Regions from separate parts of the Lysinibacillus sp. AR18-8 genome, predicted to be linked through region 2. Evidence: predicted binding sites of a transcription regulator. Region 2 holds the regulator's gene; the other holds the start of a gene.
The links. Region 2 encodes NrdR, which represses ribonucleotide reductase genes. Its sites were predicted from a motif close to AACACNATATATNGTGTT; they were not measured.
Positions count from the first base shown of each region.

Region 1: BFM98_RS01530 (vitamin B12-dependent ribonucleotide reductase) is a predicted target of NrdR. The motif match lies at 6,459-6,476, and genes of this name have one in related genera.

Region 1 is NZ_MDGU01000004.1:24,701-35,209, reverse strand. It holds gene BFM98_RS01560 (MFS transporter) at 1-310, shown strand, start outside; gene BFM98_RS01555 (M20 family metallopeptidase) at 330-1,745, shown strand; gene BFM98_RS01550 (glutaminase) at 1,815-2,780, shown strand; gene BFM98_RS01545 (amino acid permease) at 2,815-4,152, opposite strand; glycine riboswitch at 4,305-4,381, opposite strand; gene BFM98_RS01540 (rhodanese-like domain-containing protein) at 4,906-5,292, opposite strand; gene BFM98_RS01535 (lipoate--protein ligase family protein) at 5,505-6,335, shown strand; gene BFM98_RS01530 (vitamin B12-dependent ribonucleotide reductase) at 6,536-9,106, shown strand; gene BFM98_RS01525 (Nif3-like dinuclear metal center hexameric protein) at 9,229-10,035, shown strand; gene BFM98_RS01520 (hypothetical protein) at 10,032-10,508, shown strand.
Region 2 is NZ_MDGU01000014.1:62,450-72,958, forward strand. It holds gene BFM98_RS12360 (dUTP diphosphatase) at 1-313, opposite strand, end outside; gene BFM98_RS12365 (hypothetical protein) at 419-814, shown strand; gene BFM98_RS12370 (DUF1294 domain-containing protein) at 838-1,101, opposite strand; gene rplT (50S ribosomal protein L20) at 1,248-1,607, opposite strand; gene rpmI (50S ribosomal protein L35) at 1,665-1,865, opposite strand; gene infC (translation initiation factor IF-3) at 1,897-2,400, opposite strand; gene thrS (threonine--tRNA ligase) at 2,816-4,747, opposite strand; gene dnaI (primosomal protein DnaI) at 5,302-6,231, opposite strand; gene BFM98_RS12400 (replication initiation and membrane attachment family protein) at 6,259-7,623, opposite strand; gene nrdR (transcriptional regulator NrdR) at 7,640-8,110, opposite strand; gene BFM98_RS12410 (glyceraldehyde-3-phosphate dehydrogenase) at 8,298-9,320, opposite strand; gene coaE (dephospho-CoA kinase) at 9,524-10,120, opposite strand; gene mutM (bifunctional DNA-formamidopyrimidine glycosylase/DNA-(apurinic or apyrimidinic site) lyase) at 10,134-10,509, opposite strand, start outside.

The DNA.
Region 1 (10,509 bases), on a different contig from region 2:
TGCCAAAACAGTGACGTTATTTATTGGTTACCAAACAGTCGTTTCGATATTTATTGCGTTTGTCATTACATTACTACCTGTTATTGTACTCAAGAAATTACCTTCTTCTATTACAGGTTCTGCAATGGGAATTGCCAATACAGGGGGACAATTAGCAGGGTTTGTTACACCGATGGCAATTGGATTTATGGTGGATGCCTTTAATGGCTCCTTTGATGCAGCCTTTTGGATGTTAATTGGCTTTGCGCTTATCTGTATTGTGTCGCTTGTCACACTAAACGACCAAAAAGGAACATTGTTAAAAGCATAATGAAATTGGAGGGACAAATATGAGTTATCATGAGAAAATTTCAATGTTAATTGAAGCAAAACAGCAAGCTACAGTAGCATTAAGCGATGCGATTTGGGCTGTACCCGAGCTTCATTTTCAAGAAAAGAAATCGATGGAATATATGAAACAGGCACTAGAAAAAGAGGGTTTTCAAACAGAAGTCGGTGTTGCGGGTCTTGAAACAGCGCTTGTTGGAACTTATGGTTCTGGCAAGCCTGTAATTGCCTTTTTAGGTGAATATGATGCGCTTCCAGGCTTGAGTCAAAAAGGTGGGGTGACACAACATGAGCCTCTTGTGGATGGTGGAAGCGGACATGGCTGTGGTCATAACTTATTAGGTACTGGCGCATTCGCAGCTGCTGTTGCTGTAAAGGATTATTTAGAGCAAAATCATCAGTCAGCAACAATTCGTTTTTACGGTTGCCCTGCAGAGGAGAATGGATCTGGTAAAGCTTATATGGCAAAGGCTGGCCTTTTTGATGATGTTGATATCGCGATCTCTTGGCATCCAGGTACGTTTTCGACTGTGATGACGTGTAGTTCTCTAGCAAACTATGCCGCAACGTTTAAGTTTACGGGCAAAAGTGCTCATGCCGCAGCTGCACCACATCTTGGACGAAGTGCTTTAGATGCTGTTGAGCTTATGAATGTTGGGGTAAACTACTTACGAGAACACATCATTCCAGAAGCGCGTGTGCATTATGCCATTACTAATTCTGGTGGAACTTCGCCAAATGTAGTTCAACCATATGCAGAGGTAACGTATCTAGTTAGGGCACCTAAAAAGCAGCAAGTACAGGAAATTTATCAACGCGTTGAGAACATTGCAAAGGGTGCCACAATGATGACAGGGACGTCAGTGGACATCGAGTTTGAAGGTGCTGCTTCGAATCTTATTACAAATAAAACACTTTATGATGTGATGTATCAACAAATACTTGAAATTGGTATGCCAGACTATACAATAGAGGATGAACAGTATGCGCAGGCTATTTTCAATACGTTTACACCAGAAGTACAAGCAGCTTCATTAGTGGGCTTGCGTAAAGAAGATGCCAAGCTATTACAAGGAAAAGTGATTGCTGATCATGTTCCAGGCATGCTACCTGAATTTATTATGGGTGGCTCTACAGATGTTGGAGATGTTAGCTGGAACGTACCAACCGTACAGTGTACAACTGTATGCATGGCATTAGGGACACCATTACATACATGGCAGGTAGTGTCTCAGGGAGTGACCCCAATAGCGCATAAAGGGATGCTACAGGCTGCTAAAATTATGGCTTGTACAGCCTTAGCGTTGCTGGATAATCCTCTATACATTGAAAAAGCGAAAAAGGAATGGCAAGAACGTCTAGATGGTGAAACATATCAATCTTTAATTCCAGAGGGAACACAGCCACCTAAGCGCTAACAGGATAGAGTCTTCATAGGAGAACTATGAAGGCTCTGTTTTTGCCTCATTTTGAAAGGAGAACGCGACATGTCAACACAACCCAATCATCAGCATCATCTTCTAGCACAGTGGGTATCACAGTATCGTGCAGCTACCAAAGAAGGGCAATGTGCTAATTATATCCCTGCTTTAGCCAAAAAAGATCCTAATCAATTAGCTGTTGCGATTGTTGGGACTGAAGGCCACGAAATCAAAGCGGGAGATACCGAAGAACTATTTACCCTTCAAAGCGTTTCCAAGGTTATTACCTTTATTTTAGCCTGTATGGATCGAGGCTTACCATATGTTTTAGAAAGAGTAGATGTTGAGCCAACAGGAGATACCTTTAACTCAATTATTCGCTTAGAAAGTCATCAGCCAGGTAAACCCTTTAACCCGATGATTAATGCTGGGGCTATTACGGTATCCTCCATGTTGGCTGGTCATTCTCCACAAGAGAAGGTCACAAAGATTCTACAATTTTTAGAACAAATCATAGGCAAGCAATTGAGTATCAATGAAGAAGTATTCCAGTCAGAGTGGCAAACGGCTAATCGTAATCGAGCATTGGCCTATTACTTAATGGATTCAGGGTTTTTAGATTGTCCAGTAGAGGCGGCACTTGAGGTTTATTTGAAGCAATGTGCAATTGAAGTCAATGTATCAGATTTAGCCATGATTGGCCTAGTTATTGCGAATGATGGCTATCACCCACTGTTAAAGAAACAGCTATTCCCAAAACAAGTGGCAAAATTAGCGAAGGCTTTGATGGTAACGTGTGGTATGTACAATGCCTCAGGGAAGTTTGCGGCATTTATTGGTCTCCCTGCCAAAAGTGGTGTATCAGGTGCGATTCTTGCGGCTGTTCCAGGACATGCAGGCCTACACTCGCCGTTTCCTACTGGCTGTGGTATCGGAATTTACGGACCAGCGATTGATCCAATAGGAAACAGTGTGGCAGGTGTACAGTTGCTGAAACAGCTAGCAACAGAATGGGATATGACTATTTTTTAATAAGTGGAAGATGATTTCAGCGCTTAGTCTGAAGTCATCTTTTTTTCATTTTATAAATAATAAATAAAACGATAAACCAAATTGGTGTTAACAGCAGTGCCGTACGCGTAGCCTCAGAAATAAACATCACCATTAATAAAAAGGCGAAAAACGCAAGCACGACGTAGTTGATAAAAGGTGTCAGTGGTGCTTTGAAGATTGAAGCTTCATGTAAAGCACGTTTTTTTCGTTTGTAGATAATGTGCGAAATGATGATAATGCTCCACACCCATATAAAACAAATTGCACTAATCGTCGTCACAACACTAAAGGCGTTCTCTGGCATCAACTTACTTAACAGAGCACCAGCTGATACAACAATAGTAGAAATAACGAGTGCATTACTTGGTACACTGTTTTTGTTGAGTTTGGCGAATGCTGGAGATGCCTGTTTATTGTTACCAAGATTATAGAGCATCCGACTTGTGGAGAATAACCCACTGTTACCTGCTGAAGCCGCTGAAGTAAGCACAACAAAATTTATAATACCAGCAGCAATCGGTATACCTGCTAATGTAAACACTTGGACAAAGGGGCTGCTTGAAGCAGACATCTCATACCATGGGTTAATACATAAAATAACAAATAATGCCCCTACATAGAAAAGTAAAATGCGAAATGGAATTTTATTAATGGCAGAAGGAATATTTTTTTGAGGATCTGCTGTTTCAGCTGCTGAAACCCCTACTAATTCCACACCAACAAATGCAAAGACAACCATTTGGAAGGCCATTAAAAAGCCGTATATACCATTTGGGAACATGCCTCCATGTGCCCATAGATTTTCAACTGATACTGCTCCTGAGCTAGTTTGGAAGCCAGTTACTAGCATAATAAGACCAATAATAATAAGTGCTACAATTGTAATAACTTTAATAATAGCGAACCAAAATTCTAGCTCACCAAAAAGCTTAACAGTTAATAGATTTAGTAGTAATAACAATACGAGGCAACCAATGGCTGGCACCCATTGTGGGATATCAAACCAATATTGTGTATAAACCCCCACCGCAATAATGTCTGCCATCGCCGTCATAATCCAACAGAACCAGTATGTCCAACCTGTGATATAACCTGCCCAAGGCCCTATGTATTCGGATGCGAAATCCGTAAATGAAGTGTAGCCTGCATTGGATAGTAACAATTCACCTAAGGCACGCATCACAAAAAATAGCGCTGTCCCTACAATTAAGTAGGCTAGGATGATCGAAGGCCCTGCTAAGGCAATAGCTTTTCCAGAGCCTAAAAATAAACCAGTCCCAATTGTTCCACCAATGGCAATAAGCTGTACATGGCGATTTTTTAAATCTCGTTTTAATTGTTGCTGTTCCACGTTAATCCCCCTCAAAGATGCATAAAAAACTATGACTGGAAAAATAAAAAGAGACTAGTTGTGACACTAGTCTCGGAAAAACGTCAGAATAACAAATACCATTTATTCGCAGATGTCTACATGAAATAGTGTAGCATCGCTTATAAAAGCTGTATTACTCCTCTGTCCTTTTGCCTGAGATAGTGAACCCTTCGGCGACGCAATGTGCGCTCTCTCCAGAACTGCTCCTGCTATAGTTTGATCCATAGCATTCATAGCTTATTAACTTGATAATCAATTATTATTGTAAGATATTATACATCCTAACAGTGCTTCTAAAATTATTCAACAATAAATTTTAACTATTTTCAGAAAAATAGAAGAATAGGGTTCGTAACTGGCATATCTCTAACGAAAAATAGTATTTTTGGTCATACAAAGTGTTTCGTGAAGGAGTTTTTAAATATGAGGTGGTTTATTGGAAGATTGCTCAACGTAGCTTTCGAAGTGCTCAAACATAAGTGAAAACCGCTCCAAAAAGACATCAAAGCGCTCATTTTTATGAGGACCCGACTCAAGTAGCGAACTCGTTCAAAGTAGATTTTGTATCAAAAAAGGGGACTATAATGCGTTTTGTTGCTTTACTTTTTTATTTTAATGACATGAAGCTCGTACAGCATCATTTGAAATAGATATAATATAGTAGAAACTCTGAATTTTTTAAAAAAGAAGCCGTCTCATAGTACTTTGAGACGACTTTTTTTGATGAGAGCATTAATATTTTTTTGCTTTTATTTTACCTGTCCAAGTTTTGAAACCACCTTGAAGTTGGTAAATTTGGTTGTACCCACGTTTTTTAAGAAATAGTGCAGCACGTGAGCTACGGCCTGTATTTTGACAGTATAGATATACTGGTAAATCTGGGCGGATTTCTTTATAACGTTGACGTAGTGTTGTCGAAGGCACATTTCGTGCACCAAGAATGTGACCAGCATCAAATTCTTTTTGCTCACGAACATCGATCAGCTGGGCTTTACGATAGCCTTCTATGAATTGCTCTTGTGTTAGGTTGGTTACGGCTTTTTTGAGTCGTAGTGCATTAATTCCGATATATGCAATTGTGACTACTAAAACGACACCGATTGTGATAAGTATGTCCAAGATTTTCTTACCCCTTTCTATCTTCTCTATTATTATAAAAGATGCGCTAGCGATAGTCCAATGAGTTTGATAAAATTAACTAGGTTGTAGCGAATTCGCTTTTTTCGTTACACAAGCAATCGTTCGCAATTTGAACTGTAGTATAATATTCGTTAAAGTTGACCCACAGGTGGGGCCTGATGGATCATTTTATATTTGTAGGAGATGAGCATATGACAACTTGGTATTTTTTAAATTCAGGGAAATGTAGTCCTTCTTTTAATATGGCACTAGATGAAGCCTTACTTGATTGGCATAGTGAGGGGTTAATTCCACCAGTAATTCGTTTCTACGAGTGGGAGCCTGCGACATTATCCATTGGTTATTTTCAACAAGCTAAGAGAGATATTAATTTAGATGCTGTGCGTGAACAAGGCTTAGGTTTTGTACGTCGACCAACTGGTGGACGAGCTGTCCTACATGAACATGAGCTAACTTATAGTGTCATTGTGACGGAAAGCTATCCGAATATGCCAGAATCTGTGACAGAGGCATATCGTGTGTTAAGTGAGGGAATTTTGCAAGGTTTCCATAACCTAGGTATGGATGCCTATTTTAGTGTACCTGATACAGAGGAGAAAAGAGCGGACCTGAAGAGTCCAAAAAGTGCTGTTTGCTTTGATGCACCAAGTTGGTATGAACTTGTCGTAGAAGGGAAAAAAATAGCTGGAAGTGCTCAAACACGTCAAAAGGGTGTCATTTTACAGCATGGCGCCATTTTATTAGATTTGGATCAAGAGAAATTATTATCCGTATTTAATTTCTCCAGTGAAGAAGCGAAGAATCGTATGCGTAGAAAGCTACCAGAAAAGGCTGTTGCCATCAACAGTCTTGTAAAAGAGCCAGTGACAGTTGAACAATGTGTGACAGCTTTTAGAGATGGCTTTGCAAAATCGTTGCAAATTGAATTAAAACCATTTACACTTTCTGAGGAGCAATTAGAATATGTCCAAGCTTTAGAAGAAAAAAAATATGCTTCAGATGAGTGGAACTTTAAAAAGTAAAAAATGGTATGAAAAAAATATTTTTTAACGTTCAATCCTAGTCATAACAAGTAGTTCTGAATCTATTAAAAAAAGCAAGAGTTGAATTAAAAAACTATATATAGTATCTTTTTTAAAGACATATACACAATATGTAGTGTTTAACGACACAAGATATTGTGTATTTATTTTGTAATGAAGAAAACAAGGGAGGCTAAACGATGGTACTCACAAATCATCAACCCGAAGTAAACAATCAATTTGAACAGTTAAACAAAGATATTGAACAATTCCCGCAGGTACACCCCGTAACATCTGATATGCATATTACACACAAAGGTGTATCAAGACTTGTCATGATCGATCGCTATTCGTTTAAAGACACAGAAAAGAAAACATTGAAAGCCGGCGACTTTGTTGTATTAACGGTAAAAGCTGATCCGAAATTTCCTGCACGTGGTTTAGGGACAATTCAAAAATTGGACATGTCTACAAAAACAGCAGAGATTTTGATTGAAGAGGATTATCGTAGCGCATTAGACGATCCGCAAGAGCAAGAAACGGGTGTGATTACGCGTTCAATTGACGTGTTAGAAAAGCCTCTTGAGATATTTTATGAACAAATTGCAAAACGAAATGCAACGGGCCTTGCCGCTGTTGAAAAAACACCAGAAAAACGTCAAGAATGGTTTGAAAAATTTTATGAGCAATTAGTATCCTTGAAATTCATTCCAGCTGGACGAGTGATTTATGGAGCTGGTTCTGAAACAGATGTAACTTTCTTTAACTGTTACGTGATGCCATTTGTCGCTGACTCTCGTGAAGGTATCAGTGATCATCGTAAGCAAGTAATGGAGATTATGAGCCGTGGTGGCGGTGTAGGAACAAATGGTTCAACATTACGTCCACGCAACACATTAGCTCGTGGTGTAAACGGTAAATCATCTGGTTCTGTTTCCTGGTTAGATGACATTGCTAAATTGACACATCTTGTGGAGCAAGGTGGATCACGTCGTGGCGCACAAATGATTATGCTAGCAGATTGGCATCCAGATATTGTGGAGTTTATTATTTCCAAAATGCAAAATCCACGTATTCTGCGTTACCTGATCGAAAATACAACGGATGAAACAATCATCCGTCTAGCCAAAGAAAAATTAAACTTCAAGCCACTTTCTATGCAAGAAGAAGCGATGTATCAAGGCATCGTGAATTATAAAAACATTGAAGGCTTAGGTGGATTTGATACAGCTATCATTCGTGAGGCTGAAAATAAATTACGTGATGGTGGCACGTACACTGTTCATAACCCAGAGTTTTTAACAGGTGCCAACATTTCTGTGACATTAACAAAAGAATTTATGGAAGCAGTTGAAAAAGATGCTGACTTCGAGCTTCGTTTCCCAGCTGTTGAAGAATATACAAAGGAAGAAATGAGCGTTTACAACACGAAATGGCATGAAGTTGGTGATGTTCGTGAATGGGAGAAAATGGGCTATAAAGTCCGCACATACCGTACAATTAAAGCAAAAGAGTTATGGAATTTAATTAATGTATGTGCAACATACTCGGCAGAGCCAGGTATTTTCTTCATTGACAACGCCAATGACATGACAAATGCAAAGGCATACGGTCAAAGTGTTGTAGCGACGAACCCATGTGGCGAGCAACCACTTGCACCATACTCTGTGTGTAACTTAGCTGCTGTGAATTTAGCACAGTTTGCGAATAAAGAAAATCAATCAGTTGATTACGAAGCACTACGTGAAACAGTTCGTGTTGGTGTTCGTATGCAGGATAATGTGATTGATGCGACACCTTACTTCTTAGAAGAAAACCGTGTACAAGCTCTTGGTGAACGTCGTGTTGGATTAGGCGTTATGGGCTTAGCCGATTTGCTGATTTACTGTGAAAAAGAATACGGTTCAGAAGCAGGTAATGCGTTAGTCGATGAAATCTTTAAAACAATCGCTGAAACTGCGTATGAGGCGTCTACAGAGCTTGCGAAAGAGCGTGGTAGCTTCCCATTCTTAGTAGGTGCTACAGACGAAGAAACAGCTCGTTTACGTAAAGCCTTTACAGAGACAGGCTTTATGCGAAAAATGCCTGCTCATATCAAAGAGCAAATCTTAGCGACTGGAATCCGTAACTCACATTTATTAACGGTTGCACCAACAGGGTCAACAGGAACAATGGTAGGGGTAGCAACAGGTCTTGAGCCATACTTCTCCTTCACGTACTATCGTTCTGGTCGTCTAGGTAAATTCATTGAAGTAAAAGCTGAAATTGTCCAAGAATATCTGAACCATCATCCAGAAGTAAATGAGCAAGAGCTTCCAGAATGGTTCGTTACAGCAATGGAGCTAAAACCAGAAGCGCATGCGGATGTGCAATGTATTATTCAAAAATGGATCGATTCATCTATTTCTAAAACTGTAAACGCACCAAAAGGCTATACAGTACAGCAAGTTGAAAAAGTGTACGAGCGACTATATAAAGGTGGCGCTAAAGGTGGTACGGTCTATGTTGACGGTAGCCGTGATTCACAAGTACTTACACTAAAAGCAGAAGAAAATGATATGGATCAACTTTCATTTGAAGAGGAATTGGTTGAAGAACATACAAAACGTCCAGTCGTATTAGTAGATACGATTCAAGCGTTAGAGTCAACAACTGTTATTGGCTCAGACGTTGGGAATACATGCCCAGTATGCCGTAAAGGCACAGTCGAAGAAATGGGCGGCTGTAATACATGTACAAACTGTGGCGCACAGTTGAAATGCGGTCTATAAATTAAATTTAATAACAGTTGTAACTTTTTACCCCTTTAGATAAGATAATCTAAAGGGGTATTTTTGTATAAATGGAAATAAATTCCTAGTAATTTGGGTACGAAGTGTTAAATCGAGAATAGATGTTGAGGGAGGATGGAAGTAAGGATGTTTCACAAATAGTTGAAAGAATTAATGAACTGTTTAATGTAACGAATAAGGAAATCTATGCTAGTGAATCTGGGGTTACATACCATGCAGATAAAGAAGTGAAGAAAATAGGATACTGTGTTAACCTAACGCTTGAAACGATAGAGGAAGCAAGAATTCATGGAGTGGACATGATGATAACACACCATGATGCATGGGATGAAATCTATGGATTAAAAGAGGCATGCACTGAAAAACTAGCAGCGTATGGTATAAGCCATTACTATAATCACTTACCACTTGCTGACTGTAACTTTGGCACAAATGATAGCTTATTAAAAAAATTGAATTTAGAGATTATTAAAAGAACCCATGAATGGGAAGGACTGTTCTTCGGTAGAATCGCTCAATATGAGAAAGAAATTGAATTTAAAGATTTCGTAACAAAACTTGAATTTTTACTTGACGAACCCGTTAGATTTTGGCAGTTCAATGACAAAATGGTGAATCGAGTAGGCTTAGTCTGTGGAAATGGAGGCACAACAGCTTGCCTGAAGGAAGCGGTTGAAAATAAATGTGATGTATACATTACAGGAGAATGTAATTTATATACAATTCAATATGCTCAGTTTAAAGGAATAAATCTTATCATTGGAAGCCATACCTTCACAGAATTCTTTGGCATTCAAAGTTTAGCATTAAAATTGAATGACAATAAAAAAGAACTTGAAGTAGTGAGACTAAATGAAGAACATTATGAAGCGAATATTAGAATAAAGCTTAAGGAGACAAGCATATGACGTTATATTCTGTCCTAGTGGCGAACAGTTCTTTACAAACAGTTGATTGTACAGGAATTGCTGAAATAACAGTAAGAGAATTAAAAAAATTATATCCAATTACAGAGAGTACACCAACACAGCCGTGGCATCTGATGGATGATGATGCACGAGTTTTACATGCAGCAGATGAATCAGCTTTTGAAAATTTGAATATATTTGAATGGAATAATCCACCTTATGACTTAGGGCTTTATAATGAAAAATCCTTTGTATACGGCATCGAGGGAAATTGGGGTCCTCAATTTTTAGAAGATTTTTTAAGTTATTTGAAGGAACATATACAACCAGAGCAAGGTGCTGAATTAATTAGGTTCTGGGCAGGGGATTATGATAAAAAACTAAAAATCCGTCGTATTACGATGGATGACCTTGAATTGCATCACCTTGAAAGTTTAAAGAACGAGGAATACATACGTGTCGCTTTTGTATAGC
Region 2 (10,509 bases):
TTTCTAAAAAAGTAGCTGTTAAATCTTTGTTTTCTTCTACGAAAGGCCACATTTCAATCGATGTATAGCCCTTTAATAAGCCAAGAGATAAGATAAAATGAATCGAATCTACATATTCTTCTAAAATGACTTCACGTGCTGATGGTCCCTTTGTGCTCCAAAATTTAAAGCAACGTGTTTCATTAGCAAGCTCAGCTAGTTCCACTAGTAAGGCTAAGCCCTTTTCCTGAAACACATCTTGCTGAATATTTTGTGTTTGCTCGATAAAATCATCAAGCTCTTTTTGCATGGTAAACAATTGTTGTAAATTCATTTTTTTCTCCTAAATTTCTAAAAAATTTTTTATAAAAAGTGAAACTATTTGACCCTTCTAACCGTATAGGAAAGAATAACCTTTCTTCAAGGGGGAAATTTAAACATGTTGCCGTTACTAATTCGACTTGCTGTAATAGCGCTTATTATCTATGTATTTTACAAAGCGATTCGTTATATAACCGATCCTAAACGCAAACTTGATGAAGCCTATGAAAAAGGCCAGTATTATTTCTATGATGACGTTAAAAATGTCCGAAAAAATTTCTTTATTTCCTATAAAGGTGCTCTTTTTGAAGGTGAAAAATACCTAGGCACAACAGAGGATGCATTTGAGGTTGTAACCATTTTCGTCGGTGCGCGTGATGCTGCCACATTACAAGGCTTCAGCAAAAGCGACTTTGAATATTTGCAGCAAGAAATATTATTGAACTATCCAAGCGCCAAAATCAATTGGAAGCAGCCCATTGAACAGCTTATGCGAAACACATCCTCATCATGAGGATGTGTTTTAATTATTCTCATTTATGTCCAAAGCCGCACAATGATAAAAATTTGTATGGCTGCAAGTAGGGGAAAACCAAATGCAAAACGATTATGACGTGTTTTGTGGCGGAATAAATACATACCCAATACACCTCCAGCTGCCCCTCCTGCTATGGCTAGTGTAAATAATGTACGCTCTGCTATACGCCATTCATGATTCTTTGCGCGTGATTTATCCATCCCCATTAATATGAGCAATACAATTGATACAATGCTCATATAAGCTAATAATGCTTGTCCCATTTCTTACTCCTTTAAAACCGTGATACTATTAATCTAACACAAAAAAGACTGATGGAAAAACCCATCAGTCTTTTTATTGCACTTATGATATTTTGCACCTGTCGCTACGCTTTCGGTGCAGAAATAATAGTGAATGTTGTCAGCTATTATTTAGCTACTGCTTTTTTAGCAGCGTCTGCTAATTGAGTGAATGCTGTAGCATCAGTTACTGCAAGGTCAGCTAACATTTTACGGTTAACTTCGATACCTGCAACTTTTAAACCGTGCATTAAACGGCTATAAGAAAGACCGTTCATACGAGCAGCTGCGTTGATACGAGTGATCCATAATTTACGGAAATCACGTTTTTTCTGACGACGGTCACGGTATGCATATTGACCTGATTTCATTACTGCTTGGTTAGCAACTTTGTATAATGTATGTTTTGAACCATAGTAACCTTTAGCTAATTTCAATACTTTTTTACGACGTTTGCGCGTCACTGTTCCGCCTTTTACGCGTGGCATATGAATTACCTCCTGCTTTTCATTAAAAAATGAATGTTAGTATTTTTTTGTAGTCAATTATTTCATGTAAACAAGTAAAGATTTGATGCGTTTGAAGTCACCAGATGATACGATGTTCGCTTTACGTAGGTGACGTTTTTGTTTCGTAGATTTGTTTGCGAATAAGTGGCTTCCATAAGCACGGTCGTATTTTAATTTACCTGAACCCGTTTTTTTGAAACGTTTCGCAGCTCCACGGTGAGTTTTCATTTTTGGCATGTCGAATTCCTCCTAAACTGTTCGTCTAATATTATTTCTCGTTCTTTGGTTGAAGAACTAAGAACATGCTTCGGCCTTCCATCTTCGGTTTTTGTTCTACCGTTGATACTTCAGCACAAGCTTCAGCAAAACGATCTAACACACGTTGACCAATCTCTTTGTGTGTGATCGCACGACCTTTGAAACGTAGGCTACATTTTACTTTATCGCCTTTTTCAAGGAATTTAATCGCATTACGTAACTTCGTTTGGAAATCATGCTCATCGATTGTTGGGCTCAAACGAACCTCTTTCATTACGATGACCTTTTGATTTTTACGAATTTCACGGTCTTTCTTTTGCTGTTCAAACTTAAATTTACCATAGTCCATGATACGAGCGACTGGCGGCTTGGCTTGAGGGGCCACAAGGACAAGATCCAAGTTTACACGAGCGGCGATTTCTAGCGCTTCATTACGTGTCTTTACACCAAGCTGGTCACCATTGTGATCGATTAATCGAAGTTCACGTGCGCGAATGCCTTCGTTTACATACATGTCTTTGCTAATAGTAATCCACCTCCAAGTAGTTGTCGCGAATACATGGTTTGGGCAAAGCCTTGCCCGGTTGAACGGTACATCCTCTCGTCATGTCCATAAAAAAAGGACGGACATTTTTGAAGATGTCCGCCCGCTATATGTGCATGCGCAAGTCTACGCAAAACAATTCAACGTGTCATACCTGTTCACAGCCTTTAAAGCGTTGTATCAGGTGAGAAGCGGGCAGCCTCTACTTCAACCACAAACTTTGTATTCATTAACCTTAATTATATTAGCATGTATATGATAAGCTGTCAAATATTTATTTTCTTATCTGTGCTAACATAACCAAAATGAAGCTATTCTATACAAATGCAAGATTTATTTTATACAGAAACCCTCACTTTGGCAAGCGAGGGTTTCTAGTTAAAGCTTATTTTGTAATTTCTGTTTTTATAGCTGCTAGGAAATCCTCAAAGCTAATTGTTTCGGAATCTTTCGAGCCATAACGTCGAACATTTACGCCATTTGCCTCAACCTCTTTATCCCCGATAACAAGCATATAAGGAATCTTTTTCATTTGTGCCTCACGGATTTTATAGCCTAATTTCTCTTCACGATCATCCATTTCCACACGTAAACCAGCCGCTGTAAGTTGCTCTTCAATTTGCTTTGCATAGTCGAAGTGAGCTTCATTCGATACTGGAATAACTTCAACTTGTACCGGTGCTAACCAAGTTGGGAATGCTCCTTTGTATTCTTCAATTAAGAAGGCAACAAAACGTTCCATTGTTGATACAACACCACGGTGGATAACAACTGGACGATGAGGCTTACCATCTTCCCCAACATAAGTTAGGTCGAAGCGTTCTGGTAATAAGAAGTCTAATTGAACTGTAGATAAAGTCTCTTCTTTACCAATCGCTGTTTTTACTTGAACGTCAAGTTTAGGACCATAGAATGCAGCCTCACCTTCCGCTTCAAAGTAGTCTAAGCCAAGTTCATCCATTGCTTCTTTTAGCATACTTTGTGCTTTTTCCCACATTGCATCATCATCGAAGTATTTCTCAGTATCTGCTGGGTCGCGATAAGATAAACGGAATGAGTAATCATTAAGATCGAAATCTTTATAAACCTCTAAAATTAACTGTACTACTTTTTGGAATTCCGCTTTAATTTGATCTGGGCGAACAAAAATATGGGCATCATTTAATGTCATCCCACGAACACGTTGTAAGCCTGAAACAGCCCCTGACATTTCGTAACGGTGCATAGTGCCAAGCTCTGCAATACGCAATGGTAGGTTACGATATGAATGCATGCTGTTTTTGTACACCATCATATGGTGAGGACAGTTCATTGGACGCATAATTAATGTTTCATTATCCATTTCCATTGGTGGGAAAATTGAATCTTGATAATGATCCCAGTGACCAGAAGTTTGATAAAGCTCTTTAGAACCTAATACTGGTGTATAAACGTGCTTATAGCCAAGTGATAATTCTTTATCGACAATATAACGTTCAATAACACGACGAATTGTTGCACCATTTGGTAACCAAAGTGGTAAACCTTGGCCAACTTTTTGGGAAGTTGTAAACAGTTCTAATTCTTTTCCGATTTTACGGTGATCACGTTCTTTTGCTTCTTCTAGCATTTGAAGGTGGTGTTTTAATTCCTCTTTTTTGAAGAACGCTGTACCATAAATACGTTGTAACATTTTGTTATCAGAGTTCCCTCTCCAGTAAGCACCCGCTAATGATAAAAGCTTGAATTCACGAAGTTTACCCGTAGATGGTACGTGGATACCACGGCAAAGATCAAAAAACTCGCCTTGATAATAAATAGATACTTGCTCATCTGCAGGAATGGCTTCAAGTAATTCTAATTTATACTCATCGCCAATTTCTTCATAAAGGGCTTGTGCTTCTGCACGGCTTACATTTTTGCGTTCTACCTCAAGGTTTTCAGCAATAATTTTCTTCATTTCTTTTTCAATGGCTGGTAGATCTTCAGCAGTGATTGGTGTTGGTGAGTCGATATCATAGTAGAAACCACCTTCAATTACTGGACCAATACCAAGCTTTACATCTGGGAATAGACGTTTAATAGCTTGCGCTGTTAAATGGGCAGTTGAGTGACGTAAAATTTCAAGTGCTGCCTCATCATCTTGTGTAATGATTGCAATTGTTGCATCCTCTTCAATTGGTGTTTTTAAATCTACTAACACACCATTAATTTTACCTGCATACGCTTTTTTCCGTAAGCCAGGGCTAATAGATAATGCTACGTCATCAGTTGATGTGCCTTTTGCAAATTCCTTTACAGCGCCATCTGGGAAAGTTAATTTAATCATTTCTGACATATTCTTTGCACTCCTTTGTTTTTGATAAATACATAATGCTTGATGATTGGCTGGAGCAATGTTTGTGTGACTCTACGGCTTGGTTTGAGCGGAGTCATTGCTTTTTTAAGCATTTCTCTGTTCAATCGGAGCGGCATCTTCATGTTTCTGAGCGGTTTCTTACTCTCTATGAGCGAATTTACCACTTTCGCGAGCGACTTATCTCCCTATATGAGCGGATCCACCACTATTTCCATGAAATCTGAGAAAAATAAAAAAAGCTCCGTCCCTCACAAAAGGGACGAAGCGTATGCTCGTGGTTCCACCCTTCTTCCTTCCGACTTAGATAAAGTCAGACGAAGCTCAAGGCTAGCTAACGGGCTAGGGACCGGCGAAAGATTATCCCTTTCGCTGCTCAGTAGGTAGTAAATAATGTGCCCATACTAGGAAGTTTTCAGCCGATGACTTCCCTCTCTAAAAGCTGATACACAAAATTCATGTCCTCATCAATGCATATTGATATTAAGTATATGAGTCAGTATACGCTCGATTGTCGAAAAATGCAACTATCAATGTTACATCCGACGATTTTTGCCTCGCATTTCGATTGGCACTGTTAGGGCTTTAATTCGCTCCATAATTCGTCCCGCTTTGACAACCTCAATATCACCTTTTTGTGACTGAGCTAAGTGATGCTCTAATTCTTCATAGTTAAAATTAGACGTAATAAAAGTTGGCAATTGCTCTGCCATCCGATAATGGAAAATAGTCCCCAATATTTCATCACGTGTCCAGGCAGTCATTGTCTCCGCACCTAAATCATCTAGCATTAAGACAGGAGCCTTTTTAATATAATCTATTTTCTCATTCAATGTATTATCGCCAATGGCATTTTTCATTTCTCGTAAAAATTCTGGAACGAAAACTACCACAGAGCGGATTTTAATAGATGCTAATTCATTGGCCAATGCACCAAGTACAAAGGATTTCCCTACACCAAATTTACCATATAGGTAAAAACCTTTTGCAGGTAATTGACCAGTTTCTTTTGTTATTTTAACAAATTGAGCTGCTTTTTGTGCAATCGCCACACGTGATTCATCATCAATACTTAAATCATGAATTGTTGCTTGTAGCACATCTTTTGGCATATGCATACTTGCAATCATATTCGCAACATCTCGGCGTTCTTCTTCCCTAATCTTTTGCTCACAGCGCACATAGTCCATTTCAATAGAATTCCGAACAACCCTTAATGTCGGGATGAATCCTTTTAAATAGTTTGTACAATGTTCGGTATTATCACACCCACAGCACTCAGTAGATTGACTAATAAACTCATGCAGTTTAGGTAAATTTCGCTCAACATTGTCATAGTTTAATTCATCTGCATGCTGCGCTAAAAATTCCTGCACATGCGGGTGCTCTAAAATTTCACGTCGCATGGCTTCATAGCGTTCTTGGAACGAGGGTACATTAATTGCTCGCTTTAGTGGTCCATTTATAGGTTCGATTACTGCTCACCTTCTTTACTATTCGCTTTTTCCTAGCATCTCTAATATTTTTTGTCGCTCTTTTTCAAAATCTATAGTACTAGAGGTAGATTCCTCTTGATTGTCATTTCGTTTATAGAACCATTCAGGCACTTTTTCTTCACGTTGATATCTTGAACGTCCTTTAGTCTGTTGACTCGTTTTATTGGACGTTTGCGGCTTGTTTTTCCAAGCTGTATATTTATCATGCTCTTGACGTGCAAGTTCCATTGCTTCCTTAGCGGTCTGGACATTTTTTCGTACCCAATGATCAGCAATCGTTTCCACATATTTTTTAGGGAGCTTCATATCTGTTGTTAGCATAACGTATTCTAACAATGCATTAACCACTCCAATTGGCATGCCATGTTGAACGATTAAATTTTCTGCAAGTTGGACTGAGGTTTGTAATGGTTCTTTACCATTATTTATATCTCTTAAAACTTGGACAGGTGCCGTTGTTTCTAAATAGTGTTGAAGTTCCTGATCCTTGGTTTTTTGTCCCGCTTCTGCTACTGGTAGAGGATCGGTGACACGGGCAAGTTTTGGCGGCTCCTTGGATACGGTTAATTTATAAAAATCAGCAGCAGCCTTTCGTAAACGTTCCTGAGAAATTCCTAAATCATCATCTAAAGCAAGTATGACTACTTTTTGCATATCAAGGGCTGTTAAATGATATAAAAATGCCAACTTGGCTATAGCTTCACGCACTTCAAATGTCAACAAATTGGAAGGTACCAATTGCTCAGACAAACCTGCTTGCAATAAATCAAAATCGAATTGCTCCAAATAAAAAGGATATACTTTTTGTTGTTTATCCTTATGACTCGTATCCACTTGTAAATCTGATGGGATATTGGCATGAACAGGCTTATAGACATCAATAAAAGCACGAGATACATCCTTAAACGCCGAGTCCTTTACAGGTGACATAAAGCGCTGACGTAAGTTGCGATAAGCCTGCTCTCCAATTTTACTAAACAAAAACATCGACAGCAGCGGGTCTTTCATAAAGCTATCTGCATCTAATGGGCGCTGTAGCTCATATAAAAAACTCCGCTCACCAGCATTTTCTTTTTTCCATGTACGCAGCAAACCAATAGCTTCTAAAGCAATACGAGCCTCAAACACTTTACCAATTGGTAGCCCTAGCACATTCATTAAATAATAATGTGTCATTTGCTGCTTTGGCATTTGCTCTGCTTCTGCCCATAATGTTAAATAGAGGCTAACTGGCTCTGATCCCGTTAATGGTTGATAAAATAATGTAACTAATTGACGCTCTTGTGTAGAAAATGCATGAGGTAGACGAATGTCGAAAGGATCGCCAGGCTGCAATTCCTTATATAAATGAATCAACGTCATTCATCCTCTCTGTTTGCTATGATTTCTTCTCCGTTTGACGTTGAATAATGTCCTTTATTTCTTCAATAAAGACATTGATATCTTTAAACTGACGGTAGACCGACGCAAAACGCACATAGGCAACCTCATCAATTTTGGCTAAGCGGTCCATGACCATTTCGCCAACATCTTCTGAGCGTACTTCCGAATTTCCAATACGACGAAGATCTTTTTCAATGGACAAAACAAGTTCCTCCAGCACATCAAGTGCCACTGGGCGTTTTTCACAAGCACGAATAAGCCCACGAAGTACCTTCTCACGGCTAAACTCTTCTCGTGAACCTTCCTTTTTCACAACGACTAATGGTGTCTCTTCAATTTTTTCAAACGTTGTAAAACGGAAGCCACATGACTCACATTCACGACGTCTACGAATTTCTTTATTATCATCTACTGGCCTCGAATCCACAACACGCGTTCCGTTAAATTGGCAAGATGGACATCTCATATAATTACTCTCCTGGTTTACAACAATTTAATATATCTATTATAACAAATTTCCTACATGTAAGAAAAGTGCATTCACGTTTGTGGGCTCATGATAAATCTAAAGCACCTGAAGTACAAGAAAAGTTTCTGTAAAAAAAGAGCACATTGAAACCTTTTCGATTTCAATGTGCTATCTATAGAAATTATTACGCGTTTACCGTTTCTAAAGCATTTGCCACTTTTTTCACAAGGTCAACAACGCGTGCAGAGTAGCCCCACTCGTTATCATACCAAGCAAGTACTTTTACTTTGCGGTTGCCTAACACCATTGTAGAAAGTCCATCAACTGTTGAAGAATAAGTTGTTGTATTGTAATCAGAAGATACTAATGGCTCAACAGAGAAATTAAGGATACCCTTCATTGGACCTTCTGTTGCCGCTTTTACAAATGCTGCATTAACTGCATCAACTGTTACATCTGTATTTAAATCTACTACAAGGTCAACTAAAGATACGTTTGGTGTTGGAACACGAAGTGCCATACCATGAATTTTACCCTCTAATTCAGGTAACACTAATTTTAAGGCTTTCGCTGCACCTGTAGATGTTGGGATAATGGATTGGGCGCATCCACGTGCACGACGTAGATCTTTATGCGGATTGTCTAAGTTCTTTTGGTCATTTGTATAAGCATGAACTGTTGTCATTAAACCATTCTCAATACCAAATGTGTCATTCAATACTTTTGCTACTGGCGCTAAGCAGTTTGTTGTACAAGAAGCATTTGAAATAACATCATGTTTCGCAATATCCAATTTGTCATCATTTACACCTAAAACAATTGTGACATCCTCGTTTTTACCTGGTGCTGTTAAGATTACTTTTTTCGCGCCTGCTGCTAAGTGCATTGCTGCTTTATCACGTTCATTAAATTTTCCTGTAGCTTCAATAACGATATCTACACCCATTGTAGACCAAGGTAATTTTAAAGGATCACGTTCACTAATAATTTGAACTCGTTTACCATTTACAACTAAAGCATCGCCTGCTGGTTCTACCGTACCTTCAAATGTTCCGTGATTTGTGTCATACTTAATCAAATGTGCTAACGTTTCTGCAGGATAGCTAGCGTTAATTGCAACGATGTTTAAATCTTGTTGTACGATAGCCTGGCGGAAAACCATACGTCCGATACGCCCGAAACCATTAATAGCAATTGATACTGTCATTTATAATATCCTCCTGTGAGTACATACTCAGATTAATTAATTATATACTTTATGGTGATTAGTATAACACAATTTTAAAAAAGATGAACATTATATATTGAGAATATAAAAGTTCTTATTTTCTGAAAAATTATTCTTTATTATGGCGTTTCCCCATAAAAAAATGCGTAGCAAGGTCGGCTTGCTACGCATTATAAAAGAACTCATGAAATAACATCCCAATAATGCAGGATTTTTTTTAATTGTTCTTCTGTACTTTCTATATTTTCATTATTATAAATGACCGCATGTGCACCCTTTTCTTTGACAGACATCGGCAGTTGAGAGTGCATACGTGCCAATGCATCTTCTTTAGATAAATTATTTCGTTCCATTAAACGTCGAAGCTGAACTTCTTCACTGACCGATACCACAATGATACGTTCCACAAAATGTTGAAGCTTACTCTCAAATAACAAAGGAATGTCCATCACAACATGTTCATGTCCTGCTTCTAAATAAGCATCACGCTGACGTAACATTTCTTTTCTGATTGCTGGATGCATGATATCATTTAACGTTTTGCGTTTGGCAGGCTCATGAAATATGATATCTCCCAGCAAAGTTCGATTTAAATTGCCGTCCTCAAGCAAGATAGCTTGTCCGAAGCTTTCAGCAATCAATGCTAATGTTTCAGTTCCTGGTTCTACGACATCTCGTGCTACAACATCTGCATCAACAATCGGTAAACCCAGTTCGCTCATCATTTTAGCTACTGTACTTTTTCCACTTGCAATACTTCCTGTTAGTCCGATAATCATTGCTAAATCCCCTTTAATGTTGACAATTTGGGCAATAGACAGAGGTACGCCCTCCAATTGTCATTTGACTTGTTGCCGTTTCACATGCTGGACATACCTTTTTCCCATACATTTTTAATCGATTCTGCATACTCCCTGCTTCCCCATTAATATTTCGATAATCAGAAATAGTTGAACCACCCGCTTCAATGCTTTGACGTAGGACAGCAACAATCTCCTCAAATAATGCTCGCTTCCGCTTTTCACTAATGCGGCTCATTTTGCGTGCAGGGTGAATTTTCTGAGCAAACAATGCCTCTGTTGCATAAATATTGCCACAGCCCGAAATGACTTGCCCATCCATAATTACTTCTTTTACGGCTTTATTTTCATATTTCGGTAGCTTAGAT